DNA from 3 places in the Paenibacillus uliginis N3/975 genome. Region 1 is predicted to be linked to each of the others. Evidence: riboswitches for the same ligand, from Rfam matches in the RefSeq annotation. Region 1 holds a riboswitch; each other region holds the start of a gene.
The links. Region 1 has a riboswitch for cyclic di-AMP ahead of B9N86_RS10920 (C40 family peptidase). Riboswitches for the same ligand answer to the same signal wherever they lie in the genome.
Positions count from the first base shown of each region.

Region 2: another riboswitch for cyclic di-AMP. It lies ahead of B9N86_RS00610 (hypothetical protein); the one in region 1 lies ahead of B9N86_RS10920 (C40 family peptidase).
Region 3: another riboswitch for cyclic di-AMP. It lies ahead of B9N86_RS28855 (C40 family peptidase); the one in region 1 lies ahead of B9N86_RS10920 (C40 family peptidase).

Region 1 is NZ_LT840184.1:2,296,689-2,307,200, reverse strand. Features, by position in the region: gene B9N86_RS10955 (rhamnulokinase) at 1-662, opposite strand, end outside; gene B9N86_RS10950 (class II aldolase/adducin family protein) at 689-1,348, opposite strand; gene B9N86_RS10945 (L-fucose isomerase) at 1,377-3,167, opposite strand; gene B9N86_RS10940 (AraC family transcriptional regulator) at 3,327-4,190, shown strand; gene B9N86_RS10935 (VOC family protein) at 4,372-4,782, opposite strand; gene B9N86_RS10930 (2Fe-2S iron-sulfur cluster-binding protein) at 4,989-5,381, opposite strand; gene B9N86_RS10925 (phosphotransferase family protein) at 5,413-6,390, opposite strand; gene B9N86_RS10920 (C40 family peptidase) at 6,483-6,956, opposite strand; cyclic di-AMP (ydaO/yuaA leader) riboswitch at 6,961-7,092, opposite strand; gene B9N86_RS10915 (Mrp/NBP35 family ATP-binding protein) at 7,609-8,679, shown strand; gene B9N86_RS10910 (ferredoxin family protein) at 8,759-8,998, opposite strand; partial or broken gene cdaS (sporulation-specific diadenylate cyclase CdaS) at 9,294-9,731, opposite strand; gene B9N86_RS10900 (SDR family oxidoreductase) at 9,821-10,512, shown strand, end outside.
Region 2 is NZ_LT840184.1:128,610-139,121, reverse strand. Features, by position in the region: gene trpS (tryptophan--tRNA ligase) at 1-137, shown strand, start outside; gene B9N86_RS00645 (6-phospho-beta-glucosidase) at 254-1,561, opposite strand; gene B9N86_RS00640 (N-acetylglucosamine kinase) at 1,613-2,578, opposite strand; gene B9N86_RS00635 (AraC family transcriptional regulator) at 2,713-3,582, opposite strand; gene B9N86_RS00630 (MFS transporter) at 3,829-5,022, shown strand; gene B9N86_RS00625 (TrmB family transcriptional regulator) at 5,152-5,916, opposite strand; gene B9N86_RS00620 (IS3 family transposase) at 6,356-7,261, opposite strand; gene B9N86_RS00615 (transposase) at 7,273-7,596, opposite strand; gene B9N86_RS00610 (hypothetical protein) at 7,749-8,198, opposite strand; cyclic di-AMP (ydaO/yuaA leader) riboswitch at 8,315-8,478, opposite strand; cyclic di-AMP (ydaO/yuaA leader) riboswitch at 8,808-9,010, shown strand; cyclic di-AMP (ydaO/yuaA leader) riboswitch at 9,118-9,285, shown strand; gene B9N86_RS00600 (hypothetical protein) at 9,408-9,818, shown strand; gene B9N86_RS30885 (potassium-transporting ATPase subunit F) at 9,964-10,041, shown strand; gene kdpA (potassium-transporting ATPase subunit KdpA) at 10,072-10,512, shown strand, end outside.
Region 3 is NZ_LT840184.1:6,204,031-6,214,542, reverse strand. Features, by position in the region: gene motA (flagellar motor stator protein MotA) at 1-384, opposite strand, end outside; gene B9N86_RS28880 (hypothetical protein) at 577-870, shown strand; gene B9N86_RS28875 (4a-hydroxytetrahydrobiopterin dehydratase) at 963-1,277, shown strand; gene B9N86_RS28870 (c-type cytochrome) at 1,435-1,791, opposite strand; gene B9N86_RS28865 (GNAT family N-acetyltransferase) at 1,924-2,448, opposite strand; gene B9N86_RS28860 (C40 family peptidase) at 2,562-3,029, opposite strand; cyclic di-AMP (ydaO/yuaA leader) riboswitch at 3,031-3,167, opposite strand; gene B9N86_RS28855 (C40 family peptidase) at 3,427-3,900, opposite strand; cyclic di-AMP (ydaO/yuaA leader) riboswitch at 3,904-4,042, opposite strand; gene B9N86_RS28850 (hypothetical protein) at 4,314-5,138, opposite strand; gene B9N86_RS28845 (M1 family metallopeptidase) at 5,150-7,138, opposite strand; gene B9N86_RS28840 (YwhD family protein) at 7,289-7,804, shown strand; gene B9N86_RS28835 (copper amine oxidase N-terminal domain-containing protein) at 7,932-9,110, opposite strand; gene B9N86_RS28830 (amidohydrolase family protein) at 9,216-10,469, opposite strand.

The DNA of each region.
Region 1 (10,512 bases):
ATCGTTCCTGGTTCCACAGGATCTATGAACATGGACGGATTAAGACCCAGTTCTTCGATGAGCTGCGTGTTCCATCTTCTGTCCTTCACGTGATACAACTGTGTCGTTGTTGCCATTGTAAACTCACATACCTGCTGTCCCGTAAGAAAATAATGAAGCAGATCCGGCGTTAACAACAGCTTATCAGCAATATCCAGCTTCGGAGAACGGTCCTCCACCATCGCATGTAATTGATAAATCGTGTTAAACGGCATGAACGCCAGACCACTCTCATCAAATAAACGCTCTCTACCAACCTGTGCACATGTCTTCTCCACCATACCGATCGTTTGCGTATCCCGGTAATGATAAGGAATGCCTACGAGCTCTCCATTTCTGTCGATAAGCCCAAAGTCCACGCCCCATGTGTCCATGCCATAACTTTCCGGTGTGTACCCGGATTGAAACGCCTTCTGAATGCCATTCTTCACTTCCTGAAAAAGCGTAGCTATATTCCAGTGCAGGTGATTTCCGAATTGGACCGGAGTATTGGGGAAACGGTGAATCTCGGTAATTTTGAGCAGTCCCGGCTGTCCCTTTTCCTGCTGGATGATCTCTCCGATTAACGCCCGGCCGCTGCTTGCCCCCATATCAAATGCCAGTACCGCAGATGTATCGTTCATCAAAAATGCCACCCTTCAAGAAAAGATTACTTCATCTTTTGCAGCAGCTGAATACGGTAATCCTCACTCTCGAGCGCCGCAATATCGTCCACTTCCTGATCACTTAACGGCTTAGGCGTACCAGCTGCACGGGCGCTCAAATAAATTTTCGCGCTTTCCTCAACGACTTGGGTACGGTAGTAAGCTTCCCGAAGATTGCGCCCTGTCGTAACCAAACCATGGTTCCCGAGCAGGATCGAGCTTGCTTCGGTCACTTTCTCAGCTACTGCATCGGCCAGCAAATCTGTTGTCGGAATGATATATGGGATGTAGGAAGTTCTGCCGACAAGGGCCGCCTGGTCAGGAAACATAATAGGAAGTTCCTGCTCAATCAGTGTAAAAGCTATACAATGCGATGGATGGGTATGAACCATGGCCCCCATTTCCGGTTTCGCCCGGTAACCGTACAGATGCATAAGGACCTCAGAAGATGGTCGTAGACCGATATCCGTAATAGCTCCTGTTCGAATATCCACCTCGATCCATTGCTCCGGTTCGATTTCCTCTAACGCGAAGCCGCTCGGAGATAAGTACATCTTATCTCCGGCTCTCGCACTGATATTTCCACCTGGTCCAACAACCAATCCGTTATCCACGATTTTGCGAGCATATTTGCAAAGCTCGTTTCGTGTATCTATGTTTTGCATAAGATTACTCCTTTTCGTCAACTCCAGCTTATTTATAAAGCGGACCGAAATTTTGACATGCACGGAAATCTGCGCTTTCCAAGTGCTCTGTACCGAACATGCCCCATGCTCTTGGACGGAACACCTTATCAGCAGGGACATTGTGCATGTTGACCGGAATGCGGAGAATAGACGCGAGCGTAATCAGGTCTGCTCCGATGTGTCCATAACTTATCACACCATGATTCGCTCCCCAGTTATTCATCACTTCATATACACTTGTAAATGCACCTGTGCCTGTCAAATTCGGTACGAACCAGGTAGTCGGCCATGTCGGATCCGTCCGCTGATCGAGCGTATCATGCACATGCTCAGGCAGATCAACTGAATAGCCTTCCGCGATTTGCAGCACCGGACCGAGTCCCTTCACCAGATTAAGCCGTGACATAGTCATAGGCATGCCCCCGCGGGTCAAATAGTCGGTAGAGTAGCCTCCACCTCTGAAATACTCCAGAGAAGCTGGTCTCCATTGTGATGCTTTCAACGTTCTTTCAACTTCCTCGTCCGTAATTTCCCAGAAAGGTTTCATGGCAGGCTTACCATCTCGCTCCTGTTCACCCGTACCGTCTAAAGCCGCAGAACCGGAGTTAATCAGATGAAGAATTCCTCCTTCTGCTTTTCCTTCCAGCTTGTATCCCGTAACACGTTCCACTGAAGCCGGACTCCAGTACGTTCTGACATCCGCAAAGATTTGCGCAGTGTTCGTCAGCAAATAACCGAACAGCATATTCACACCATTCAAGCTGTCGTTCTCGGTAGCAACAATGTAAGGGGAACGTTTACCATTCCAATCAAACGATGAATTGAGCATCGTCTCCAGGAAGTCACCATTAGGTGAATGATCTGTCCATTGTCTCTGCCCTTGGAAGCCGGAGGCAACTGCTCCATGGCCCTGAGCCTCTTCCGCAAAACCGAGCTCCACCAAACGAGGGTTTCCGATCATCAGATCACGGGTGATCAGTGTCATTTTGACAACCGTTTCCCATTCCAAGTCTTTTCTCTCGCGGCTGCTCTGCAGATGCTCCGGATTGTTGTCCTTGCCTTCCTTACAGCTTTCCTTCACCCATTTTAGCGCCGCCTCATATTCCTCCGGATCATAGATCCCTTCTTCCAGTCGGCGAGTAAATTCACTCATATCGACATATTCGTTGCGCATGCCAAGATACTCCTGGAAGAACGAGTCGTTCACGATAGAACCGGCAATACCCATCGAAACGGAACCCATCGATAAATAAGATTTTCCACGGATGTAAGCTGCGGAAAGCCCACTTCCTGCAAAACGAAGCAGCTTCTCCTGAACGTCATCCGGAATGACGCTATCTCCTTCATCCTGTACGTCCTCACCGTAAATGCCGAACGCAGGAAGACCTTTCTGCGCATGGGCTGACAGCACAGCTGCCAAATAAACCGCTCCTGGTCTGCCGGTTCCGTTAAATCCCCATACCGCCTTCGGAAGTGTCGGATCCGTATCCATCGTTTCTGTACCATAACACCAGCAAGGAGTGACGGTAATGGTCAGACCTACTTCGGAGTTCTTAAATTTTTTTGCTGCCGCTGCTGCTTCTGCTACACCACCGATACAAGTATCGGCGATCACACACTCCACCGGTTCGCCATTCGGATACCGCAAGCTATCGGATAACAGCTTCGCAACCGACTTTGCCAAATTCATCGTTTGGTCTTCAAGTGATTCGCGAACCCCCTTTCTTCTACCGTCAATCGTCGGCCGTATGCCGATCTTCGGAAATCCATCTCTCCATCTGTAATCGTTTTCAATCATGATTTGTTGCCTCCTTAGAATTTACTATTATAGATTTATTGTAATAAGGTTTGAGACAGGCGATAACCCACTATATTGTTGTTTCCTGACAACAAGACAGCAATAAAACTGAACATTATTATATAATGAATTTATATTGGATTTTTGGAGGGACTTAGGTTGCCTAAAATCGAAATACCATACAGCAAGAGTGACCAATTCAGCTTTAAACGCAACCCGGAGCTCCTTTTTGCTGGTCAGGTTGTAGATGAATTTTTCTACGGGCCTCCGCAGATCCACGATTATTGTGAAATCATTTATATTGTCGAAGGAAGCGGAGAGTTTATTATCGGCGGCAAAACCTATGAGCTGCATCAAGGGGATGTAGCCATATATAATCCGGGAGTACCTCATGAAGAGCGTTCCAGAGCATCGGGACCTTTTAAGGTCATATACTGTGGTGTGGACAACCTTCATATCGATGGTGTTCCGCAGGGGATGCTGCTTCCTCCTTATGTCGATCCAGTCATTTCATGTGAGAAATATGCCTATAAAGTGGAAAGCTATCTATCCGAAATACTTCAGGAGTGTGATTCACAGGTACTGGGATATGAGACGCTAAGTACAAACCTGCTTATGTCTCTCATTACGGTCATCTACCGCATTGTAGATGTGAAGCATCAATTCCAGTCACTTAAAGGGAAGAACGAAATCGCCCTTCGAACGAAACATTTTATTGATAAAAATTACACACAGAGCATCAGCCTTAAGGACATAGCCGATACACTGTATGTGAGTCAGCACTATTTGTCCCATCTGTTCAAAAAAGAGCTCGGCGACTCTCCCTTCAACTACCTTATATCTCGTAGAATTGAAGAAGCCAAACGCCTACTGGCAAACTCCGACAGCCCTGTGCACGAAGTGGCCTCCCTTGTCGGCTACGGGAACGAGAAATACTTTTCCATGCTGTTTAAGAAAGTTACAGGACAAACACCGAGTTCATTCCGGGACCAGGAACGCAATGATCAATCGAACAAGAACTAAATAACAGACAAGGAGTCAGCTTGAAGGGTCTAATTCAGACCTTTCAAGCGCCCCCGCCATACTGCCGTTTTTAATCGCGTCGATTTGTTGGTAACCCGTTAAAATATAATAAAGCTGCCCCCCAGATCAATACTCCAGGAGACAGCTTTTTTCAGATATAAACAGCTCTTTTTAGAATCAACTACTCCTTGCAAACCATCAGTAAATTACCATCTGGGTCCTTAATCACAAACCAATGCTCGTGTTCAATATCCGTTACCAGGTTTACACCAGTCACTTTGGCGTAATTGTAGGATGCTTCAAGGTCATTGGTTAGTAGCATAAAAGCAGGCGTTGTAATATGGGGTGCTCCGCCCGGCTCCTCGCCGCCCCACATGGGCATCGTATCGAGAATAACCCCAGTACCTTGCATTGGAAGTGGACACAGATGACCGTTCACAATGCTGCAACTTTCTGGATCGATACCAAGAAGAGTGCAGTACCATTCACGTGATTTCTCAATGTCTCGTACAGGAACAAAAATACTGCCAACCTTGTTTTGAATCGGACTTTCTGGCGCAGCTGTTTTGATATCGTTCTCATTACTCTTCATATGTACCCCTCCAAATAGCTTTTTGGTAGCCTAATAAGTTCCAGTTATGAACATCATAGCAAACATTAAAAGTGAAATGTGCTATTTTTTATCAAATCCATCCGTTATTTCAACTGCACTTCAAAGAAGACAGACCGCACGAAGTTTATACAAAAAAACCGGATGCCCTGTTACTCAGGCTCCGGCTGTAATTGAATAATGATCTATTAAAAATAAGGTGCATGTTTAATGGATATGGCACCTATTTTCTCCAGTTTTGTCTGGCAGCCCAGACGGTATCCCTCATCAATCTCCTCTGGATCAAGCCGCTTCTCCTCCGCTTCATTTGGAGGGGATAGATATTCCAACCCTTCACTGACATGACATCGGCAGCGGGCACATGTCCCTCTTTTGCAAAAAGAATTCCAGTCCACTTCATTTTTCTCCGCCAGATCCAATACCGTCAAACCAATCACGGGCGCAACGAATCGTTGAATATTTCTTCCTTTTAGTTCTACGATTTGCTCTTCTGTTTCTTCGTGGATGTTATTCCCGATCGCAGCAGAACTCTCCGAAACCGAGTTATTCTTTCCCTCCCGGCCTTTCCAAAATTTAAACACGCTTTATTCCCCCTCAATGAGTTCATTAAGCTTATGTACACTTGAAGTCAGGCATCAGATGGGTATGAATCAACTCCTTAAATTCAGAAATATTAGACATTTCCCCGATACCTTTGCCTGTATGTTTTTCATAAATGGATTTTACAAAGTTCGCACCAAAGTCATGCAGCATCGTCCCCGCAAATAGCAGGTCAATAAACTCACTGTATTTCAGATTCCTACACTTTATAAACTCATGGACAGTTTCTACATCACTTTGAAACAACTCAAACACAATCCCAGGATACTCATATTCTATCGGTGCAACGGAGCTGTCAGCAAAATCAATAATATAAACTTGATCCTTCGAATCAATTATTACATTGTCACCCGTAAGATCTCCATGAACATGTATGCAGGTACCGAGCTCATGATGGTTCAGAAAATGCTCAATCTGTTTTCTTAACTCAGGAGACACAACCTTCCAGCGATCATTATGGATTGCTCTCTCAATGATCACATCACGACTCACTTCTTGGTCAGGCAGCGTGTTCAACTTTACCATATCCTCCTGCAGCTTACCTACGAAATCACGCTTTTGCTCAACCGTAAATCCATTTATGGCGTCACCAGCACTTTGGCCTTCGATAAAATCCATAATGATATACTTGAATTCATATTTATCATTAATTTTGGACGCGGCTACAATATTCGGTGTGCGTACGCCTTGGTCAATCGCTCGTTGCATCGCCGACCGTTCAGCTTTATAGTCCTGATCCGTATTCATTCCAGACGAAGTCGGTGCAAAAATTTTGATCACGTAAGATCCTGCTTTGAAGACGGCATTTGTTCCCGGTGTTAGATGAGAGATATCTTCCGCTCCCATTAATCGTTCCCTTACAAATATCTCCTGAATCAGAGGTCTAAAATCCTCGATGGATTGATAAACAGCTCCCCAGCTGTTCCAATCATTAATTTCTTTAGTAAACAAATACGACATTTCGTAATCAACCCCCCAGTTGAATCTCATACAATTAGATCAACACTCTTTACCTACATATAGTAACATCATACAACAAAAAGCCCGCGAATTCATCGCGGACTTCTATTGGTTGCGAAATATTAATTCATACTGCCTACCATCTGAACATAATTTTCTTGACTGATGACACGACGCGCTGTTACATAACGATTCTTATAGTAGGATTCCGAGAGCTTGCTGATTCTTACTCCTCTGCTAGTGGAGGCATGAGCGAACTCATCATTACCAATATAGATTCCTGCATGCGAGATACCGCGGCCACTTGTATTAAAGAAGACCAAATCTCCCAACCGAAGATCATCTTGATCCACGTGAACACCAGCTTCTGCTTGTGATACCGAAGTTCGCGGCAAATCGAGATTATATTTATCAAATATGTACAAAATAAATCCGGAGCAGTCGAAACCGCTTACAGTTGCTCCTCCCCATTTATAAGGAGTTCCTACTAGTTGTGTAACTTCACTCTGAAGCTTCGTCTGATCAGCGTATGCCGTAAAGGCGCCAGAGGAAAAAATAAGTGCAGACCCTAGTAAAGATAATACGACTTTCTTCAAATACACTTTCTCCCTTCGGTGCCTACGGAGTTAGCTAAGGGTTCGGTTGAAGGTCTCCTATATTCCCTTGACTTCAAGAATAATTCACCCAGATCGGTTCCCCCGTTTTCAAAACGAAATTCGGCAAATTCATTAAAGTTTTGTAACTCTATCATAATGTAGTATATTTTGAGGTGATATGTCAATCGTATTCAGTAACAAAATTGTAATTTTATTCTGCAAATCTCGCTAATCACCCGTCATGCCCTGCAGTGATGTCAACTAACAGCAGATTGACCCGTTTTTCTATTTATCGCTCGTATTTTCGTTGGACTCTCGGAAGTAATGTAACTGCTTGGATAATTAATCCCAACGCAATATAAATAAAATGTACAATGGAGAACCCGTTTATGATACCTACTTCCTGTTCTTATTTATTACAGTTTACTAAATATTTCACAAGTTGAAAGTGATATATAATGATCACTGCCTGAAGATCTTTGCCGTCATATACTGTCGCTGCATACTGAACACCTTTGTTGACTAGCCCTTTCTCTTTCTTTAAACTGAACTTGATTATCAGTTTTAAGGAGGGACTTACGAATGTTGGCTTACCAGAACTCTTTATCAACTTTCAGATATCCGCATTGTCATAGTTTTGTACAGGTGACTTATGAATAGAGAAGTATTTGATCGTGAAATGACGAAGATACTCGACTCCGAATTGAAGCTTCCCTTGATTCAAATAGGATTAATCCGTGATGTCATGCTGAAAGAAGACAAAGCAGCGATGACTCTAATAACCACAGAGCTAGAACAGGAGCAAGGCATAACAGAAATACGCTGTAAACAGATTGAAGGGCTATTGCGCACAATGGGAATGACAGACATACATATTAGGGTCAAGCAAGTTTCTGCCGAGGAGAAGCATAGCATAACTGTTCGAGCACAGGAGATGAAACCTTCTGGCCAACAGCCTGCCAATAGAGGGGGGGCACAGGGTTCTTTTCCAGTAAGTCCTTTGATTAAAGCGGGTGTCCAATTTATAGCGGTAGCCAGCGGAAAAGGCGGCGTCGGAAAATCGACCGTTACACTGAATCTGGCTCTATCATTGCAGAAGGCCGGAAAGAAAGTTGGAATCATTGACGCAGATATTTACGGTTTCAGTATACCGGATATGATGGGAATACATGAGAAGCCAGAACCTACGAATAGCCGGCCCACACCGATAGAAAGTGACGGTGTTCAAGTCATATCAACCGGATTTTTTGTTAAAGGTAACGACCCTGTCCTGTGGCGGGGACCCAGACTAGGAAGAATGCTGTCCAGTTTTTTGAATGATGTGATGTGGGGGCCACTGGACTATATGCTCATTGATCTCCCACCTGGGACAGGTGATATCGCTCTGGCTGTTCATCAGATGATACCTGAATGTTCTGAAATTATTGTCACTACACCACAGTCCACAGCAACAGTCGTTGCAGAGCGTGCGGGACTAATGGCCCTTCAGACCAATCACCGTATTCTCGGCGTTGTGGAGAACATGTCTTATTATGAAGATCCTTCAGGCACCAAGCATTATATCTTTGGCAAGGGTGGCGGGGAAAAGCTGGCGAACCAGCTGAATACGTCCCTACTCACCCAGATTCCAATTGTTCCTGATGATCTGGAATCGACTAAGCCGAATCTACTCAGCTCCATTTACGATAATCTGGCTCATCACATTATTCAATCTTCTTCATAAATGCATGACAAATACACCCTTCCAATATGGTGACCGGATTGCTCCGCACCTGCTCGGAAGGGTGTTATTTTCGTATGATTTAATTTTTGTTTTTGTAGTATTCCACAGCCTTCTCATAGTAAGGCTTTTCTTCTTCTGGCAAATCATCGATATAAAATACTGCTGTCACAGGACAAGCCGCTTCACAAGCACCGCAAGAAATACAAATATCCGGGTCAATATAGAACTGGTCCTCTCCTTCTTCAATGCAATCAACAGGACATACGTCAACGCATTCTCCCGCTTTCTCGTCTATGCAGGCTGAACCTATAACATACATGTGATTACTCCCCTCTCCATTGTACTAATCTAGCTTTCTTTTAATCATACATCATAAATAGGAATAATAGGACAAAAAAATCTAGATTCAGTACTTTTTAAACATAAACATATAATAATTATGTGGATCATTGATAATTTTGTCAATACTACCCTACAGCTATATAAATAAATGATATGCCAGCCAACGCTAAGTGTTGACTGGCATATCATTTACGTATACGAATCGAACTCGTTTCCATTTTTATTCCCTGAGGTAGCCGTAGTATATAATCAGTACTTTGATAGTGTAATTTCTATTGAGGCTCATGAGTCGTAATTGGATACAGGTTTCCGTTTAGGGCAAATGAAACTTTACCTGTTTCGTCCGATACTACTAGTACGAGGGCATCACTTCGTTCAGTTAAGCCTAAAGCAGCACGATGCCGTGTGCCAAGTTTTTGATCACCTGTAAATCTGTCTGAAAGTGGAAGAACATTGGCTGCCGAAACGATCTGATTAAGACTTACAATGACAGCATCATCATTGGGTGGATTACCGGGGAAAAAAATGGATTCTAACAAAGAATGGGTCAACTCTGCTCCTATCGAAATACCTGGTCTAATCAATGATTCAAGAGAATCTTCCCGTTGGATCACAATTAAACCACCATGTCTCGATTTCGACATGTTTTGTATACAAATTGATAATTCAGGATACTTGTCTGTAAATGGAGACAAATAACAGTTCAAATAACTCACTATTCCATTCCATACTTTTACATGTTACGCTCGGATATATCGGTATTTTGGCAATTTAACCAGATCTGAAGGAGTGTGGAGCAATGGGTCCATTTGCTAAGGATTTGTTAAGGGACAAGGTTGTGCTGATTACAGGTGGGGCTACAGGGTTGGGAAAGGCCATGGGGGAGAAATTTCTGAAGCTGGGTGCGAAGCTCGCCATTTGTGGGCGCCGTGAAGACGTACTGAAGGCGGCTGCAGAGGAAATGAGCAGTTACGGGCATGCCGTGTATTTCAAGAGCTGCGATGTTCGTGATCCAGCCCAGGTGCATGAACTGGTGGAAGAGGTAGAACAGCATTACGGGGGCATCGACGTGCTGGTCAATAACGCAGCTGGCAATTTCATCAGTCCTACGGAACGCCTCTCTCCCAGAGCAGTGGATGCCGTGCTCAACATCGTGCTTCACGGCACATTTTACACTACGTTGGAAGTTGGCAAACGATGGATTGAGCAAGGGATCTCCGGAACGATGTTAAATATCGTCACAACCTATGCCTCTACAGGATCCGGTTATGTTGTCCCTTCGGCGGCTGCAAAAGCCGGAGTATTGGCATTAACCCGTTCTCTCGCTGTAGAATGGGCACCTTACGGCATTCGCCAGGTGGCAATTGCACCCGGTCCGTTTCCAACAGAAGGAGCTTGGTCCAGACTGTCTCCTACTCCGGAATTTGAGCAAAAGATGATTGACCGCATCCCGCTCGCACGCGTGGGAGATAAAGAAGAGCTCAGCAATCT
Region 2 (10,512 bases), 2.2 Mb from region 1:
TCCAGAAAACATACCATGAAATCGTCCACTCTGAAGAGCTGGACAATATTCTAAAAGACGGCGCACGCCGTGCCAATGAAGCTGCTCAGGACACACTGCTTGCTGCGAAACGCGCTATGGGATTTGTAACATTCTAAACAAGTAGAAAGCCTCCCAAGAAGAGGATGACAACAGCCGCAACCAGGCTGTATCTTCCTCTTCTACGGGAGGCTTTTTATTATAAAACCATAGGATTAGTCCAATATCTAATCAATTATTTAAAGAATGCAGGCAGATACGGTTTGTGTGCTTCCAGCAGTTCATCCAGAACCTTCTTGGCCACATCAACGGAAGGAACGAGCGGATGATGGGCTAGCGCCTGCAGAGCAATACCGCGATCACCGGTCACTGCTGCGTCAATCGTTAACTTCTCATATACTTTCACCGCATGCATCAGGCCTTTTACATGCTCCGGAACGTTCTTAGGCGCCAATGTAACCGGACCTTGTCCTGTCACTACGCAGTTGACCTCAATGCTGGCATCCGGCGGCAGAAAATCAAATGTATTGCCGTTCGCTACGTTCAATGCCTGAATATCACGTTTGTCGTTGTAAATGGAATTCATCAGATTCACCGCTGCTTCGGAATAGAAAGCTCCGCCCCGCTGTTCCAGCTGCTTCGGCTTCACATCGAGGTTCACGTCTTTATACAGCTCGAACAATTCTGTTTCCACACGGCTGACGATGTCGGCACGAGTGCCATCCTTTTCAAGCGAGGCCTTCATGTCTGTGAACATTGTGTCCTTCATGTAGAAATATTTCAAGTAATACGTCGGGATCGCGCCCAAGGATTTCAGGAAATCGGCATCCCAGCCGAGGGTAGGTACGTTTTTCGCTGTATAGCTTTTTCCGCCGTCCAGCAGTTCCGGAAGCTTCTCTTCCCCGCGAACGATGGCCGAGGTTACCCAGTGCAGATGGTTGATACCTACAAACTCAGGCAGTACGTCCTTCTCCGGTACCTGATACTCTGCAGCCAGGAACTTCTGGACGTTAATCGGAGAGTTGCACAGACCGACCGAGCGAACTTTGCTGTGCTTCAGCACCGCTTCAGTAACAATACCCGCCGGATTTGTAAAATTCAGCATCCACGCATTCGGTGCCAGCTCCTCGATGTCACGGCAAATATCCAGAATGACCGGTACCGTACGAAGCGCCTTCATCATGCCCCCCGGACCTGTCGTCTCTTGGCCGATAACTCCGTGTTTAATCGGAATATGCTCATCCAGCTTCCGCGCCGCCAACAGGCCGACACGCATCTGTGTCGTCACGAAATCCGCACCTTCAATCGCACGCTTGCGATCGAGCGTCAGATGAACTTCAATAGGAAGTCCGGATTTCTCAATCATGCGTTTAGCCAGGTTGCCAACGATGTCCAGCTTGTGCTTACCTTCCTCGATGTCCACGAACCACAGTTCGCGAATTGGCATTTGATCATAGTTGCGAATGAATCCTTCCACGATTTCGGGTGTGTAAGAGGAACCTCCGCCGATGACGGCTATTTTGAGACCGTTTGATTGTGCCACTTGAATCGCCTCCATAAGATGATGTTATATGAATTAGTGAAATGAGAACTCTTAAAAAGATAAAGCTTTCAATTTTCCTTCCGTCTCGGCGTCGATCACTTGGCCATCCGACTCCATCGCGCTCATCAGGGCGCCTGCCACCGGGTCAGAGGTTAAATGAACACATCTTGCATGAGGTGCCCGTGCGGCAACTCCGCGTTCAATGGCATTGGTGAGAATTGAGCTTTTGCCCTTGTTCAAAACGCTTCCAATATAGACGATATCAAACGTTTCATCCGACATGCCAAGACGTCTGATCAAGGTACAAACAGCATTAGCCATCTCTTCACCTTCGGTTTCAAGAATGGAGACCGCTACAGCATCCCCTGCTTCAGCCGCTTCCAGCAAAGTTTTAACCAGACTGGACGGAATGGATATCTTATCGTACAGCACGTCCCCGAACAATGCTTCAACGGAAGTATAACCCATGTGATCCAGCACCAAAGAAGTTAATAGCGTCTCAGGCCCGCGGCCATCCCACGCTCTCATAACGGACCGGAACGCAAGCAAGGCTAAACCCGACCCTCCAGCGTAACCATCACCATACTTAAAGCCAAAACCGCCATACTGCAGTTCATCGCTATCCGCATTGCGAGCTGCACTGTTAAATCCAGTTCCGCATATAATTGCCGCACCGTAAGGGCGGTTTGTACCTGCGCGCATGCCGATCATCGTATCACAAGCAATCTCGTGCTTCAGATACCCCATACCGCCGATCATCGGGCGCAAAATTTCATAATCCGCTTCGCGGTCCGCTCCAGCCAATCCGAAGTAGGCAAAGCTAACGTCTTTCTTCGTGATTCCGGCTTCAAGCAGTGCTGCGTCGCAGGCAGCGTTGATGTTGCTTTCCGCCTTTTCACGGTCAATTTGATGATTTCCGTTACCCGCCATTCCTTTGCCTAACACATTACCGCGCTCATCTACAATAACGGCATGAGTCTTGCTTCCTCCGGCGTCCACGCCCAAATAGTTCCTCATGTACATTACTCCTTCCGCTGATCACGGGATCAAACTGTTGTTATATGTACAAGATACTCTTCTACGGCAGCTCAAACTACTGCTATACGCGCAAGAACTGATACTATCTTACTGTCATATGCTTTGACTCCCTATTATGACTGGTCTCTCAGTTCACTTGGCGATAAGCCGACATGCTGTTTGAACAGCCGGTTGAAGTTAGACAGATTCCGAAACCCGCATTCCTCGGCAATACCGATAATTTTCAGATCCGTTGTCTCGAGCAAATGTACCGCATGGGTCAGTCTCAACTGAATTAAATAATTCAGTGGCGAAGTTCCGACAGCCTGATGAAACAGAGCACTGAACCGCGACGGACTTAAATGGGCGAGATCCGCCAGTTCATTCAGCGTCCAGCCGTAACCAAGATTCAGTTCCATTGTATGAAGGACATCTCTCAGCACATGCATACCTCGATGCTTCATGGACAGATGGACTGTCTGCTGAGGTGTCTCCTGTAGGTGGCGGTTCGCAAGCCCCAGAAAGCGGATCAGATCCGCACGAATCAGACTCATGAAAACATCGTCTTTCGTACGGCACTCTTCCATCATCCGGTGGAATAATTGCGCCAGTTCACGGCTAACAGGTTTATCGTGAGTAATGATATGGCTGAAATCCACACCCGCTTCGCGGAAAGGCCGCATCAGTTCCGGGTCATATTTAAGATCAATGGCCAGAAGCGAGGGATCGAACATAATAATATCCATCACCAGATCTTTCGTTTCAAAAGCCCGGTGCAAATCGTTGCTATTAATGAAGACAAGGTCGCCTTGTTCAAACGGAATCTTCATCCCGTTAATAAGATAGTAACCGTTTCCACTTCGTATGTAGTTCATTTCCAGAGTTTGATGCCAGTGCAGACGTTGGAATCCAGGGTTAACCCCTTCCGTCGTCGAAGCCGTAAATGGAAAAGAGTTGTCCGGAAAAAGAATATGATCACGAATGACACTATGAGGCCTGTCCATCTGGCAAATTCACCTCCATCAAAAGTTCTGAATTTCTTTGAAAAAGGCATTACGTTGCCCTTTTAAGTCGAATTAATCAAATATTACCACGATGATATAGGACAGGCTATCACTCCGGGGTGACTTTAAATCGGCTAAAAAGAATATACGGTTATTTGAACACGAAAAAGGTTGCATCAGATTACCAAGGTTACTATAATGGTAGTAACTTAAATTTGATACTTTATGAGATAAGGATGTGTCTGTTTGAATTTTCGCGTATATATATTGGCCATCGCGGCGTTTGTCGTCGGTATGGTTGAACTCATCGTTGGAGGCATTCTGAATCTCATTGCAGAGGATCTTCAAATATCCATCAGTTCTGCTGGTCAGTTTATCACCATCTTTTCCATTGCCTTTGCAATCTCAGGTCCGATTCTGATTAATGTGACCGCTAAAATGGAACGCAAAAAGCTCTATTTGTACATGATGACTGCCTTTATGATCAGTAATCTGATCGTAGCTTTCACATCAAGTTATGCAGCAATCATCGCAGCCCGTGCATTATCTGCTATGAGCGGATCCGTCATCATTGTACTGTCCGTCTCGATGGCAGCCTCGCTCGTTCCGGAATCGCACAAAGGTCGCGCGATCGGAATTATCTATATGGGAATCAGCGGATCGCTTGTTCTCGGGGTACCACTCGGCATGGTCATCGGTAATGCTTACGGCTGGCGCGCTCCGTTTCTCGTTATTGCGATTCTTAGCCTGCTATCTATGGCCGGCATTGCGTTATTCACGAAACGCACAGCTCCGAACCCGGTAGTACCGCTACGTGAACAGCTTGCCCTTTTGAAAAATAGTAAAATCGTGAGCGCCCAGCTTATCGTCCTGCTGATGCTCACCGGTCATCTGACTTTGTACGGATATCTACAGCCTTATGTACAGTCCACATTCAACGTCAGTCCCGGCATGATGAGTGTCGTTTACTTCCTGTTCGGCATCGCAGCCGTAACAGGCGGCGGGTTCGGCGGATGGATAGCTGACCGTTTCGGTACGAAACGTTCGATCCTCGCCATTGTGGCATGCTTCTCGGTATCGATGTTCATGGTCATGCTCACAGCTCAAATCTCGTTCTGGGTGTTCCTGATCGCTATGATGATATGGAGTGCGCTCAGTTGGGCCATCTCTCCAGCTCAGCAGACGTATCTGCTTCAGCTGGCTCCAGACAATGCAGAGACACAGCTCAGTCTGAATTCCTCCATGCTTCACCTGGGAATCGCCTCGGGTTCAATTATCGGCAGCACCGTTATTGAGAAGAGCTCGGTAGCCAACAATCCTTGGGTCGGCGGTATCATCGCTGCTGTTGCCTTCGGTGTCGCGTTCTTCTCGCTAACTCGCCGTTCTGCTCCTGCCAAAGATGAAGCTGCTGCTTCGTCCCGAACCGCAGAGCAGTTGTAAACTTGGATCAAATTCATACAGTATACACTTAAAGGGGCATCCCACAAGGTCCATTGACCTGTGGGATGCCCCTTTGCTGTTGTGAGACGCTGCACTGAGTAATCATTCCTTCAAACTTTACGTCCTTGCTTAATAGCGCAGCCGGAGCAAAAGCGCTTTAATCTCTTCGTCTTTGAACATTTCCTCTGGATATTTACGACTGAATGCAGTCAATGCCATATCGTGATAGAAAAATTCAACAAACACCTTCACAAACGGCTGTGCCTGTGTCCGGATTGCCTGCCAGCTGCCCTGCTCGACGCCTGCGAATAGAAGCTGCTTCGTATCTGTCACCAGAAGCATGAACCGCTCCAGCTTATCGTGATCGGCCGTAGGATTCAGCACATACAGCTTGGACAGCGACACTTCCGGGTGGTCATCCCCCGTCACCAAAGCTTCAACGCGCACACCTTCCCGCTCTTTTCGGTCCAGCAGATCGGTTATTTCACTAAACTCATCGCTCCACATCGAGACGAGAACAGACTCCTGTGCTTCCTCTATCATCTGTTTGCAGAACGCCTGGATCGAGCTGTGCGATTTCAGACTCCACACCTGATCATCCACAACCGTTTTGCGAACACCCGCTGAGCGAAGCTCCTTAATGTCACTCTCAAACTCATGCGTCAGTTTATCAATCACAGCTTCCACGGGAAGTGCCGTATAGGTACGCTTTTTGCCGGATACCGTATCCATGACAATTCCCTTGTCCACCAACCGGTCCAGCACCTCATAAATTTTTGCCTTCGGAACACCAGACAACTTCACGATACTCGATGCATCCATCGCCTCGCCGCTCGTCACGAGCGTTTCATATACTTTGCTCTCATACTGGGAGTAACCGAATTGTAGAAGCATAGCTCCTCCTTGTACATTCACTTGTTACCCTCTATGTTACCGGAGCGTGAGACGCTTGACCAGTACTGTGGAATGGGAATGCATGTTTATAGAAACTCAAAACAGCAATTAGTGCTTTCCGGCTAGCTAAATGGCTAGTACCGATACGTTACGCTTGCCTATACTGATGCTGATACTGACGCTGATACTGATGCTTACACGATTCTACGGCTAACGGACACCACAGCTCTTATTTGGTGAAAAATCAGCCGATTTGGATTCTAACGGACACCAGCGACCTTATTTCCGAAAAAGTAGGCGAAACCGGATATTTGCACCTGCAATAGCGTCATCTGTGTCCGTTAGCATTCGAAATGTCCGAAATCGCCACAAATAGCGGCTCCTGACGGTTTAACCCCCTAATCTTGGACACTAGCCACCTCATTCTCGGGATATCGCATCATAACGCAATTTTTGCAGGAGTAATCGTTCCTTCGTTCACCAAACGCAAATACTCCTTAGGTGGCCAGTCATGAAGGCTTCCATGAATGCGCTCGTTGTTGTAATAGCGAATGAACCGATCTACTTCCGAAAAGGCTTCCTCATAATCCTCAAAACAGTGTCGTTGGTAGCACTCGCGTTCCACAATACTGTGGTAGGACTCAATGAAGGCATTCTTGTTCGGTGTCCGGTTCGGAGTACGTTCATGTTCAAGCCCTGCCTGTTCACAGAAAGCATGGAACGCCTTGCTGACGAACTGGGGGCCATTGTCAGTACGAATAACCAACTTCTGCTCATCTCCGTACACTTTACGCGTAAGGAGCGCTTTCTGGAGTGTACGTAAGATATCTTGGGTGTGGCAGGTTTTCCCGCGATGGTACGCTACAATTCGGCGGTCAAACACGTCAATAATGCTGGCCAGGTAGAAATGCCGGCGTTTTCCCGCCACGTAGCCATACTTAATATCCATCTGCCACAACTGGTTGGCGCCATTTACCACCCGGTTATTCGCTACTCTTTTGGGAACAGGGTTCGTTCTTTCTCGTTGTGGAAGGAGAATCCCCAAGGACTTGCAGAGACGGTATACCTTCTTTTTGTTAATCACTAGCTTGTACTTTCGGCGCAGCAAAATCGTCAGTTTCCGGTAACCAGATGCTCCATGAGGGCCTTGGATCAGACGACGAAGAAACCCTTGAATACGGGTATCAGAGACGGCCTTTCCGTTCTGGTCACAGGAATAGCCCGGGATCGGTCGTCCGTTGCTGATCGGCTGCTGACGTTCAGGATGCTTCAAACGGTAATAGTACGTGGATCGCGGCACGTCACAGATCCGTAGGACGGTACGGATCGGATAGCCTTGCTCAATCCAATAGGAGGCTATTTGTAGTCGGGATACTTTTTTTTTACGAGATCTTTGAGGATGTGGTTTTCAAGTTCCTTCTCCCCCAACAGTTTCATCGCCTCGTCATATTTTTGCTGCAGCTCTTGGAACTTGGCCGCATCCTGCTCTATTTTTTGGGCTTCTTTCTGCTTTTTGACCATAAGATCTCCCACCTCATCCTCATATTGACGAACCCAGCCGCTTAACGTTTTGGGAGACATGCCGTATTTTCTCGCAACCATCTCTGTCCGGTAACCAGACAACACCTCTACGACATACTCTTTTTTCGCCTCAACCGGGCATCGAAATCGTCTTTTCATGGACGGACTCCTCATTTCTTTTTAGTGTATCTGAGGTACCTTGGAGTGTCCAATTGGATTAGGGGGCTATAAAGCTGAGTCCGTTTGCTCCCAAACCTACTCATTGTCCGGCAAATAAACAGTCTTATAGTGAGCACTCCATAAATTATGAATCAGAATAAAAAATAAGCCCGCGAACAATCTATCAGAAAAGAGCGCTCCAGCGGAAGGCTTCCTAGGCGCTGGCGCTCATTACACTGGATCAGATTCGCTGAAAGATCCTTTAGAGCGGACTCCGCCAGCATCGTGCGGACCGCTCCCCACTGCTGCTTCTGAACAGTGCTTATGGCCTCGGCCACCGTCAGTCCCTTTAATCGCATAAACACAGACGACCAGCGCACAAGATCTGCATACTCTCTCGTATCCGGCAGTGCATACTCCGCATAACCAGAAGCACCGCTACAAGATATTTTAAACAATCCACAGTTCGTACTCTTATCGTTCCACGGAATATCCTGTTCAGCCGAATTACCGTCAAAACGGAAAATCTCCATATAACGTATCATAGTTTCGTGTAGTTTATGTTCCGTTAATTGCGGTAAAGAGTCTGTTATTTTAGCCATCTCACAGTCTCCTTTTCTAGGGTTCAATTGCAGCACAAAAAGCCCGAAAGAGCAGAGAAACCCGCTCCCCAGGCGCTGAATGCGGCACAATCGTGCCACCTAAAGTATGATGGGTCGTGTTCTCTCCCAATACGCTTACGAGGTTAGCTGTCGGATTCGGGCTTGAGAGTGCCCTACCCTGTGCTTGCGCAGCAAGCTCTAAGGATTCACCCCATTCACCATTAGTTATGGTGAGGTTGGTTCCCCCGCCTCCCTTTCGGGAACTCAGCGTGTAGATTATATGGTTAAAGTTGGATGAATCATACGTCATTGTCCCTTTCAAAGTAAATGTTCATTTATGGTCTATAAATTCAAAATATCGACGAAAAAGCCAAAAGAAAACGTGTACATTAGGGCTTGACATCGATTATCCATACAAATGCACAGTATCTTGCCACTTTACGAAAAATTAACGAAATACAGAGAAATACAGAGTATGAAGCAGTATTCGGGTGATCGGACTTCTTTCCCCCCGCTATCCCGTTAAAAAACACCTCAAATGTGCCTTTCCCTCGATTTACATTACGAACCGCCAGACGTATGATACGAATCATGAATTGAACAATGTTTTCTCATGAATCGCTGAATTCCCTTGCTAGGCAAGGGAAACGGGGGAACCAAACAAGGAGATGCGCCAGGTGGTGTGAGAGCCGCCATTGAACATCTCCAGGGGTGAATCCTGATCCGAAGACTCCATGAAATTCGGATCAGGTAGGGCGACTCTCACCGCCCGAATCCGACAGCTAACCTCGTAAGCGTTGAGTTAAGCAGTCACGCATTTAATTGACGCGGTCTGCTCACAAGGAGAGGATGATGAAGCTTGTGATCGAGAAACACGACCACAGGGCTTGATGCCTCTGTGGTTTTTTTATCAAAAAATGCTTTTTATTCGCTGAGTCCTTGAATGGAAAAGGAACGGGGGAACCAAACGAGAGACGTGTATTTCTCTCAGGGGTGAATCACATCGGCAGGATAACTGCCTATGGGTAGGGCGACTCTCACGCCCGAATCCGTCAGCTAACCTCGTAAGCGTATCGAGAGAGGCAACGATTGTCGTGTGCAAGGCACGGTGTATTTCACTGTGTCATCAGAAGCCACGGGAAGAGTGACTCTCCTTCCCTGAGGCTTCTTTTTGTTGCCTTCTCTTTCTAGTAATCAGGAGGAGAAAACATGGAAAAATTACAAGATCTGATCATCGTATCCGCTCCAACCAAGGCAGGGGAGGAATTCGTAACCCAGCTTATTCGAAATAAAATTCCGTTTGCAGCCATCGTGAACAACCGGGCAGAGCAAGATCGTCTGGATAAGCTCGGAGCCAAAAACATGATCTTGATCGACACTACTGATGAACAAACCTGGATCATTCCCGAGTTTTCCGTCAGCAAGGTGTTTCTGTTTGAAAGCAGTCTGAACCTGTGCTGCCGTTATTTGCGGATTTGCCGTACATGGACCTCGGATCCGATCTATGTCATCACTCATTCAAGCAATCCAAGATTAATTTATAAAGGACTTGGCGCAACGATCGTGCTGCACACGAACCATACCAATGTTTCCTTCTTAATTTCATCACTCGTCAGCTAGCCACTATTATTTATTAAATATGTTTTGGAGGGATTTACATGCAGGATCTGTGCATGGTGCTCATTCTGGGAGGAACTTACGCACTGTTCACCTTGTTTTTATCCTGGTGCGGACGCTTGGTCAATGAACCGGAGGCTGATAACCAATGATCATCATTATGGCATTTATGATCTTTATTTTTCTGTATTTGATTTACGCGCTGATTCACCCGGAAAAATTCTAGGGGTGTTATTGAAGGAGGAAGCAATCAATCATGGGCATTGTACAAATTGCCATCGTTATTCTGGTTCTGGTGCTGCTCGTTAAGCCTTTCGGAACCCATCTATATAATGTGTTTCGCAATGAAGCCAACGGCACAGATAAATGGTTCTCCTGGGCGGAGAAACCGATCTACGGTTTGATCGGGCTTAAAGAGCGCAAAGGCATGACCTGGAAGGTATATGCAATCAGCTTTGTGGTGACCAACTTAGTCCTGGTCGCGGCCGGTTATCTCATTCTAAGGCTACAAAAGATACTGCCGTTCAATCCAAACGGGATCGACAACATGGAGCCGACGTTATCGTTCAATACCATTATCAGTTTCATGACCAATACGAACCTGCAGCACTACAGTGGTGAATCGGGTCTCTCCTACTTCTCGCAGATGGCCGTCATCACTATGATGATGTTCACATCCGCTGCTACCGGACTGTGT
Region 3 (10,512 bases), 2.5 Mb from region 1:
AACGTCGCTCACGAATTCCTGGTCGTTGCCGTCAATAATCATGCGCATCCCGTTGCGGAGAAAAGTATCATTGATTTCCTCGACTTTTGATTCGAGCGCGAGCAATCCCTCGCGGCGGGTAATGGAGGCATACTCCATAAAGAGTGTAATCAAATCTGTTTTATTCATCAGCTTTTGCTTCACGAAAGTCATTTTGACAAGCTTAGGGAATTTCTTAAGCTCCGACAAAGGAAAACCTATAAACAGTGTGGCTGCCGTACCGCCCAAAATAATGACAAAGGCGGCAGGATTAACTAAAGCGGTAAGTGGTGCATGCTTTAACACCATTCCGACCAGTACGGATACAAACCCGAGCACTAAACCTATAATCGTTGAAATTTCCATAATACACCTCATCCATGAGAAATAAATAACGAATCCATTCGTTTTGCCGTCCTTTTGGGTAGACAGCATTGTGCAAATGAGCGCATTACACTATTTATCGTCAGGTTAGTGTTTTTTTTTTAGCTGTAATTTCCGGTATAATAGAAGCAAGGGAAACTTGCAGGTATGAAGTGACAGAAAGGAGTGAGAGAGATGGGTGTTAAGCATGGGCGTGATTACGGTGATATTTTGACAGATTTGACTGAAGCAGTCGGACGTATTCCAGACAGCTACGTTTTTTTTGAAATGGAATCGGAGGATTGGAGCAACCTTAACGATACGGAGAAAAATGAGGTTCATGAGGCGCTGGCGGAGGATTTATTTTATGCACTGGGCACAGAGCCTGTCATATCGGTAGGCAGTGGAGTTGTCATTCACGATCAGACAAACCATCGGATAAATATTTTAATTGGGGAAGAAGAATTGGCGTTTGTAGCTCTCGTCTAGTTAAGGTAATGAATCAAAGATCAGAGGAATAGAATAGATGAATAATTGGTCCCGCCTTGGTGGGAGAGGTTTTTTTTGGGGAGGAAGATAAAATGCTGTATACACAGCAGGAAGTTGAAACACATCTGGAAAGACTTGAAGGCTGGGAATTGGAGCAGGGACGGTGGATTATCCGTAAATATACCTTTCCTGCGTTTATGAAAGGGATTGCTTTTGTGGATGAAGTCGCTGCGATCTCGGAGGCATTCGGTCACCATCCCTACATTACAATCGATTACAAAACCGTGACGCTACGTCTGACTTCTTGGGATGAAGGCGGTATTACGGCTGTAGATATCAAAGAGGCACAGCAGTTTAATGAGGCATACGAAAAAAGCCGCTCCAAGGACAATAAGGAGCAGGACTAGCAGCAGCGGATACTTATATAAAAAACACGCTTGGAAAGGGAGAGGTCCTGTCCAAGCGTGTTTTGTTTAAATATAAGAAATATCTTATATTTCTCGCAGAAACGCTCTTTCGTCATTTGAGAAGGATGACAAAATCGTGTCTGCTTGGTTTGCCTTATTATTTTTTCTCAGACAGATAAAGTGCAAGATTGGCAATTTCATCTGGTTTAAGTTGATCTTTAAAGGCAGGCATACCTTTACGGCCCTTCGTGATCACGCTAAACAATGCATTAGTGTCCATATGTCCGCCTACTTGCTGGAGAGCTGGTCCTGCTCCGCCCTGGAGCTGATCACCATGACAAGTAATGCAGCTGGCTTTCAACGTAGCTTCAGCCGCCGCCGCGTCCAAAGTTACCTCAGGCATTGTTGGTTTTGCTTCTTCAGCTACTTCTTCTTTCCCTGGAAGCGTAAACATCAGCGCAAGGGCCAACGCACATGCGACGAAGAACAATCCGCTCATAATCCATTTTTGCATCGTCATATCGTCCCTTCTTATGTATACTGCAATTGATTCTATTATAAACGAACATACAAAGACATCATAGCAGTTGTGACAAAAAAAGCAACAAAACAACGCTTTCTTTAACTAAAATTACACAAAATTGTGCTATTTTTCATAGTCATAACGGTTTCGGATGGAATTTCCAGAATCGTCCGGAGACATATAAACCATGCAATGAAAAAGAGCTTTGCCAGTCGGAGTCATCCGTTCGTACGTGTCCGTAACATGAAAACCGACGTTGTAGTATGTGCGGATTGCACGTTCATTCCAAGTTAAGACCTCAAGGTCAATCTCATCCTCAGGACGACGCTGCCTGGCCACATCCACAATAGACTGCACAAATTGTTTACCCATTCCGAGTCCACACCAATCCGGTCGCATACCAAGACCAATCCGCGTTACGCCTTCCATTGGGAACAACTGCGCGAATCCCCACATCCGCTGTTCTTCATCGAGAATGGATACATACTGCTGCTCGCGGATGTCCGGATCGCCAAACTCGATACCAAGTCCTTTCATTTGCTCCCAGGGGAGCCAGCCATAGATATTGTAAGGAGATGGGTAGGTCCAGCTGCAAATCTCCGCCGCATGATACGAATCCATTGGAACCGCATAAAACCGCTGTGCCATGGGAAGCAATTGTCATTCTCCTTTCATGATTTATGGAATAAGAAGAAAACACCCGCCAAAAGAAGGGATGCTTCTCTTCGCGGGTATATTTGTATGATATAAATGATTTCAAATTATTCAGACGCGTGGCTTTCGTATGCTGAATCATCCATAATTCGCTTGGCGCCAATATAACGCTCCGCATAATAGCTGTCACCCAGTCGGTTGGTCACGACCCCTCTTGAAGTGGAGGCATGGGCGAATTGATCATCGCCGATATAAATGCCTACATGGGATACGCCTTGACCTGATGTATTGAAAAATACGAGGTCCCCCGGGCGAAGGTCTTCGCGGGATACGGCCGTACCCATCTCAAATTGGGAGCCCGACTGATGGGGAAGCTTCATTCCCATTGCGGAGAATATGTACATTGTAAATCCAGAGCAGTCAAAACCGCTTGTTGTCATACCACCATAGCTGTATCTTGTCCCTAGCACCTTATCGATTTCTTGATCCAGATTACTATCGGCAAAAGCGCTGCCTAAGCCTGCCGTGAACAGCATCGAAAGGCCTAACACGGTTGCACTGAACTTCTTAAGCATAAATAACTCCTTCCGCTGCCTGCGAGGTTAGCTGTAGGGTTCGGTTGAAGGTCCCCTATGATCCCTTAGTAGCAAGATCAATTCACCCGTGGTTGGATCCCCCGCTTCCATTGCTCTGGAATTTGGCATATGCATTCTATATATAAAAGCCCTTACAATAATGACAAAGTTATTACATTGAATATTCTATCAGAGGGCCTGTCCACTTGGCAATTGTTTCTTGCTGTCTTTTGAATAGAATAGATGGCTATTCGTGTCGAATTATTGTCACAAAAAATTTTCTCGTAAAGGTGCAAACTTTTTCCCTATTTCATCCGTTATAAAAGTATAAAGAAAAAGCCGCGAAGGAGATTGTGGTGAATCTCATTCGGGCTTAAGTAAACTTTTGGTTATGAAATTAATTGTAGTTCACGGCGGCGGATTTGTACTTGCTTGAGCTCATGACTCGTTTGGCTCCAATGTAACGCTTGCCAAAATAGCTCGAGTTGATTGCGGTGATGGTGACACCGCGGGAACTTGAGGAATGTGCAAATTTGCCCCCGCCTATATAGATCCCTACATGGGATACGCCTCTGCCTGAGGTGTTAAAGAATACAAGATCGCCGGCTTTCAGTTGGCTCTTCGGTACTGCAGTCCCAACTTTATACTGGGATACAGATGAACGCGGCAAAGTCAGCCCCAGTTTCTTGAATACATAACTTGTAAATCCAGAGCAATCGAATCCTTTGGCTGTGGTTCCGCCTGATTTATAGGAGACGCCAATGACGGGTTTGATTGCGCTGTTTAACTTGGAATCCGCGAAAGCGCTTCCGGTGCCTAGCGTAAGGGCGAGAGCTAGACCGAGTGAAACGGCTGTTAGCTTCTTTTTCAAGTGATAAGCTCCTTCCAATGCCTGCGAGGTTAGCTTAAGGGTTCGGCTGAAGGTTAGCCTATGACCCCTCTGTTGCGAGATCAATTCACCCAAGACGGTTCCCCCGCTTCCCGTTGAAACGGGAATTCGGCTTCTTAAGATATAAGACAGATTATAAGTATACGATGGTTTATCCATATGAAATAGTTACAGGAAAGATGACAAAGTTGTTACTAACACATTCGTTATTTTAACAGAGTATTAACTTTTTGGCAAACGAGGAAAGTATATTTGAACACAAAAAATCCCGTTCTTCCTAGAGAAGAGCGGGATTTTTTTTATTTAGTTGGCTAGCGTTATGCATCGTTTGAGCTTGGCAGTCACATATAATGTATAAATTTCAGGTGAAAATTGTTTTTTTATGTGAACACTTTTCAAATTTGACGACTGTGAGTATGCCATACATGATATTGAGCGGTAACGCTCCACAACTGGAACAGACTGCTCACAAAATAGGAGGTCTGCTGAATGATTAACCCGATCAGACCTGACCATAGGAAGGACATACCGCTGAGCAGAAGGAGAAGAGCTATCGCTGTTCCGCCGATCGTAATGGAGATGAGCATAGCCTTTCCGATGTGACGGAGACAGACCATCAGAGCGGATATCATGCTCATGCCAGCTGTTTTGCCGAACTGCATATAAAGAAAGAACAAATGAATGAGATACGCATACAACAGCCAACAGACGAAGTAAGGAGCGATCTTTAGCAACGTAGACGGATCGCGAATGGCAGCTAATAGTGAAGGTAACATTTTCGGCACCAGCCAATATGCGGGGGTAAAGGTCAGAATCGTCTCAACCACATAAAATAAAGTTACCGGTTTCCATAGCTGACGGATGCCCTTGAAGAAGAACAGACCTCGCTCGCCTTTCGCCTCTTGATGGAGATTGTAAAATATACCGGCATGAATAAGAGGAGTCAGAAGCATCCGAATGATAAGCATACAGATGAGTATCCAGGCATAGGTATGAACGTCGTTGCTTTGGGTTAGGGCCATTTCGCCCTCGTAAAAATACAACAGCTTACTAAGCTCATTCGGAGCAGGGTCCGGGAATCGCATCAGAAGCGGAACGACGGCTGATTTAACAAGGCGATACAGACAATATCCCCACAGAAGCCGATACAGAAACAGAAGAATAATAACATAGAACTGATCTTTCACACTGGTCCAGCCTTTGCCTGCGTAGCTTTTCATGTTCTCCCCCCTTACCATGACAGGCTGCCGAATAGTGTCTCTACCAGCTTGGTGATGCTCAGGTTCCAGCGCGTGACAGCTTTCGGATCCATTCCCGCCTTCATATAGTTATTGATATGTTTGTTCTCGAGCACGATCGTGTATTTCGGATCAACCATTGTCCAGATGAGTGGAGATTTATGCTTGATTTCATACTGGGTTTTTCCGTTCTTGCCGTCCCACACCTTTTCAACCGTCTTCCCGTCCTCAAATGCAAATCTGATCGGGATGTTGGAGACGGTACCTCCCTTACTCACGATGGTCACAATCGTCTTATAGGCGGGGTCTTCCCGGGTTCCGGTATTTTGGGTCTGAATGTTCTCCACAGCGACGTCGGCCATCCGGTTGCCGTATACATATTGGTCAAAATAAGGCTGCCACGATTGTTTGGTCATTTGCTCCACAACCTGTTGAAAATCTTTAGTTGTCGGATGTTTGAAGCGGTATTTTTTCGCATAAGTCATCATGATTTTGTCCATCGTCTGCGTGCCGACCAGGCGTTCAATGTCCTGCAGCACCAGTTTGCCGCGTGTGTAGACGTTCAAAGCGTATTTTTCGTGAGATCCGTATTTCCAAGATTCCTGTTTAAGTGGTTCAGGCGAGGATATGGTCGCAGCTTGTGCTGCCGTGTTTGTGGTTAATCCGTATTCCTGTTTCATTACCCGCTCCTCGGCATAGGAGGTAAATCCTTCGTCGAGCCAAGCCTCCTCGAACTCATTGCTCGCGATCATGCCGTAAAAATATTGGTGTCCGATTTCATGGATAATCGTGCGCTCCAGCTCGTACCCTGGCGAATCATCTTTGGCTCCGAAAGCGGTCACCAGCGTTGGATATTCCATACCGCCCGCGCCGTTTCCAGCATCTGGAGGTACTACAATGGATAACGTAGCGTACGGATAGGAGCCGTACCATTTACCGTAAGAGGATAAAGCTGCTTTGGCAGCATCGAAATAGCGGTCTTTCAGGTCTTTATGCACCGGATCAAGGTAAAGCTTAATGCGGACACCGGGTACGCCAGGTGCGGAAAATGCCTCCTCCGCTACAACAAAATCGGGCGAGGCTGCCCAGGCAAAGTCATGGACATCGTCTGCGTAGAATTGGTAGACCTTCTCACCGTTTGATTTTGTGGCCGGTTTGGTCGGAAAACCAGTGGCTGCAACAATATAGTTCTCCGGCACCCGGATACGGACGCTGTAAATGCCGAAGTTCGCATAAAACTCAGAGTTTCCATGATATTGATGGAGATTCCAGCCTTCCTCCGTGCGATCGCGTACTTCCGCAGGCTCATATACGCTAATTTTCGGAAACCATTGCCCAGCCATTACAAAATCATCAGCTGTACCCATACGTGCAAAGATTTTGGGCATATCAACTTCAAACTCCATATTCAGCGTAATGCTCTCTCCGCCTTTAACAGAACGCGGCAGACGCAGCTTCACCAGGCTTTTGTCCTTCGCGTTGCCATCATCAGGCTGCACATATTGGAGACGGTGGAGCAGGGATAGCCCTTCAATCGTTTTGATCCCCGTAATCGTCATGGATCCGAACCCGTCCTCAGGCATACGGTCTGATCGAAGTCTGCCACCAGATTCCTTCATAAACGTGGTTTCTTTGGATGCAAAAGCATTAGGGTAAAGATGAAAGTAAAGCTCGTTTACAGCTTTTTTACCAGGATGAGTCCAGGTTATCGTCTGTTTTCCCTTCAATTTGTTTTCGCCCGGCTCAAACCTGACATCCATGTGATATTCAACCAGTCTGCTGCTCAGTGCAGGAGCAGGTACATCGTACTGAGCTTTAGGTGGAGAGAGCGGGGCTTTCTCCACTACCGTAGGCTTGCCCAAATTTGGAGCGAGAACAGGTGCTGAAACACGGATACCCTGCAGATATAATAGCATTGACCCTCCGAGGAGACCGAGGGCGAGCAGGGATGAAAGAAAGACTTTGGTGCGTGGTGGGACCATATCGAACAACCTCCCGTTGACAAGCATCTACAGCATGTATATGTTTGCTTTTAGGTGATTATTAGTTAAAATAAAATTATTGGGACTAGTTATTAGAAGAAAGAGCAAGGCGGAGGTCTCTTCCGTCCTTACATAGGAGGTTTTGCCGTAATGGAGAATGAGGAACAAAAAGACAAGAAGCAGATTGCCCTTAACATTATAAGCAGTAAAAGCAAGCACAAAGGGTTCGGAGCAGGCTCCATTGATCTGAACAGTGTATCTCCGGTCATCATTGACGGCGGAGTAGCAAAAATTGAGATTGGTGCAATGCACGCGAAGAGCAAGGTGGAACGCGGCATTAGGTTTTCCACTAACCGGGAGGATGTACCGAACGGTCGTCAGTTGTGGATTGTATGGGTTGCCGTGGACCGTACAGCTGAGGGACAGCACTATGGCGGTATGACCGCATGTGAGATGTGGATTGATCAGGAAGCGAAGCGAGGCTGGAAAATTCTCGCTGACCACGTGAATAAGTTGGATGCGGCACTGAAGCGTAAAATTATTCTTGATGGGTTGGGTAACGTGGAGAAGCAAGCACTGAAGGATCTGCTGATCTCCAAAAACGAGGAATGGTGGAATGCCTCTTCTGACGAGTTTAAACAGGCGCTCGATACAGAATCGGAATAATAAATTGAGGAAGCCCGGTACGGATGAGATCCGTCCGGGCTTTTATTTAAGAGATAAGAAAGGATAAAACTTCGATTTTGAGATACATGAATAGTATTTCCCGATGGATCGAGAGATCTACTATTAATTAAAAGGGGAGCTTGTACGTGAACGTTTTATTCTTATCAAGCAAGGGGTGACTCCAATTAAAGGTCAGCTTCTGATTTTTAAATCCGGTGTATGTCAGACCGTCGCCGACATAGCCGGCTTCATTTGGAGGATATTCTTCAATCAGCTTCTTTGCTTCATCATCCAGCTGCAGGTTTTGATAGATCAGAATAGATTGCTTAGCTGTAGGATGAACAATAAATAGCGTTGCTTTTTTATAAGGGCGGACTAGCAGAAACTCCGGTTCGATTGCTTCCACAACGAAATCATCCTTTACACCGGTAATGGCCTCAAGATTATACGTTTTGACTACCTTCCCAGTAGGGTGGACAAGCTGCAGAGTACTACCGTTCATGATCGCTACATTTCCTTTATAGTCGTCTATATTCGGTTTCGTATTGCGGCCGCTAAAGTTAGCGTAATAGGTGCTGCCTGCGTTAACAATCATTCCGTTATAAATGAGGACACGAATGTGAGACTCGTGAATATGCGGTTCGCCGTAAGAGTTGTTTATATCCACCACGTAACTGGAGGGATTGATCTTACGGGGTTTGATATTGAGTAGATCAATATGTTCTATTGAAGCCTTGCCGGCTTTCTTCGGGACACTACCGGCTTGACCAGTTAGTAATGTACCGTCCTCACGGCTTAACCAGAAGACCATGCCACCGACAGCTCCGGAAGCATATTGTTTGCTTCCTTGAAGCGAAACCTTGGATTTCCCGTTCCACTTTACTGGGATTCCAAAGCTTTTAGCCAGGAGTGAAGTTGGAACATAAGTAACGCCGTGTTTCACAATCGGGGTAGTTCCAAGGGCAATGGATGTTCCCTTGGCATTTACCGCTTTGGACTGGCCAGATGCGATACGGACAGACTCGAAGGGACTATTAATATACACATATTTTTTATTAGGTGTCACTGTAATATGAAGATCCAAATACTCCGATAGCTCCTTAATGGGAACAAATACAACTCCGTTTTTCTTAAACGGCGCATTTGTCAATTCCACATTCCAGGATGTTTTTTGGCTTTCTTTCTGGGCCACTGCTGCAGAAGCCGCCTGTGCTGAGCCTGAAAGGACACCAGATAAAGGCGTGAGAACAAGCGTTAGAGCCAGTGCCGCAGCCCCGGTGATTTTATATGACTTTACTGATTTCATTAAATACACCTCCACAACAAGTGATATATACTAGACGTTTCTTTGATGGGAAAAGTTTCATATTCGAGGTTTGAAGTAGTGTCCATAAGATCGATCGCTGCTTCCTTAGGAATCTTCGGATGGTGCGATTTCACCAGATACAACGCTGCCCTTATGTATGACAGCTTTCCTTGGAGCTCTTCTCGCCACTGCTTCTGCCGTGCAGCTTGCTGCTACAAGCACGCAGCTTGCTTCATCACCAACCGCAGGCCATACGCGGGTTCCATTACGATCTAGTGGCAGTAAGCCATCTGTAATGAAGCCTAGTGCCTCAGCAAGCTTGCGTTCGCTTCTCCAGCCGTAACATTCTGCAAAGATGCTTGCACGCTCTAAATTATCCCCTGTACCAAACGGCGACCAGTGATCTGTAATGCTATCTTGTCCAATAACAACCTTTGCTCCTCGCTCATAGAGTAGCGGCAGGGGCATTGTCATCGTGCCTATCGGAACTGTTGTAGCAAGTGTAATCCCTAGTTCAGCGAATAGATCTGCTATTTCACTAACAAGCGAGGCAGGTACTCCAGCTAGACCAAAACCATGACTGATCGTCACCCTTCCTTGCCAACCAATTTCCCGAGTAAGGGCAGCTAAGCGTCGCATCGTAAATATCCCCAGATGACCGGCATCATGCAAGTGCATATCAATATCTGCATTCGCGTCAACCGCTAGCTGTACCATCGCATCGAGCGAAGCTTCGATATTCCCATCCACGGTAGCAGGATCGAGTCCACCGACCAGATGTGCACCTGATCTCAATGCTTCGCGTACAAGTGGAACTGAAACTGAGTGCAAAAGCCCGTGCTGAGGGAATGCGACGATTTCATATGTACATTTATTTTGATAAGACTCTAATGCTTGCAAGGTAGCTTCTAAATTGCGCAGGCCGGTAGTCGGTTCAATATTACAATGGGTACGCACATGTGTGGAACCATTGTTCAGGACTAGCTCTAGAAGCTGTTCCGCACGATCCTTCGCCGTTGGAAGCAGGGTAGAGAGCAGTGCTTTTTCCTCTTCAATCCGTGAAAAGACTCCATTTGGTGCTGGACGAACAGCTCGCCACGGACCGCCATAGTACGTTTTATCCAAGTGGATGTGCATTTCTCTAAAAGCAGGCAGCAGAAGCTGTGCATTAGCATCATAGCAGGGGAGTTCGGAGTGAAAAGGAGTCTCGGCTGTTATAATCTCAGCGAACTTGCCGGCGTTAATTCTCACATGGCATTTTTCTGTTAAAGTGGATACAATCTCTTCGCCTTCAAAAGCATAACCGCTCTCAAGAAGCAGGTTAGTAATCCAGTATTCCGTAATGAGCTGTTCGTTCAATTAGTCGCACTCCTTTTGTGATTTCATAGACTTATGTTAGCAT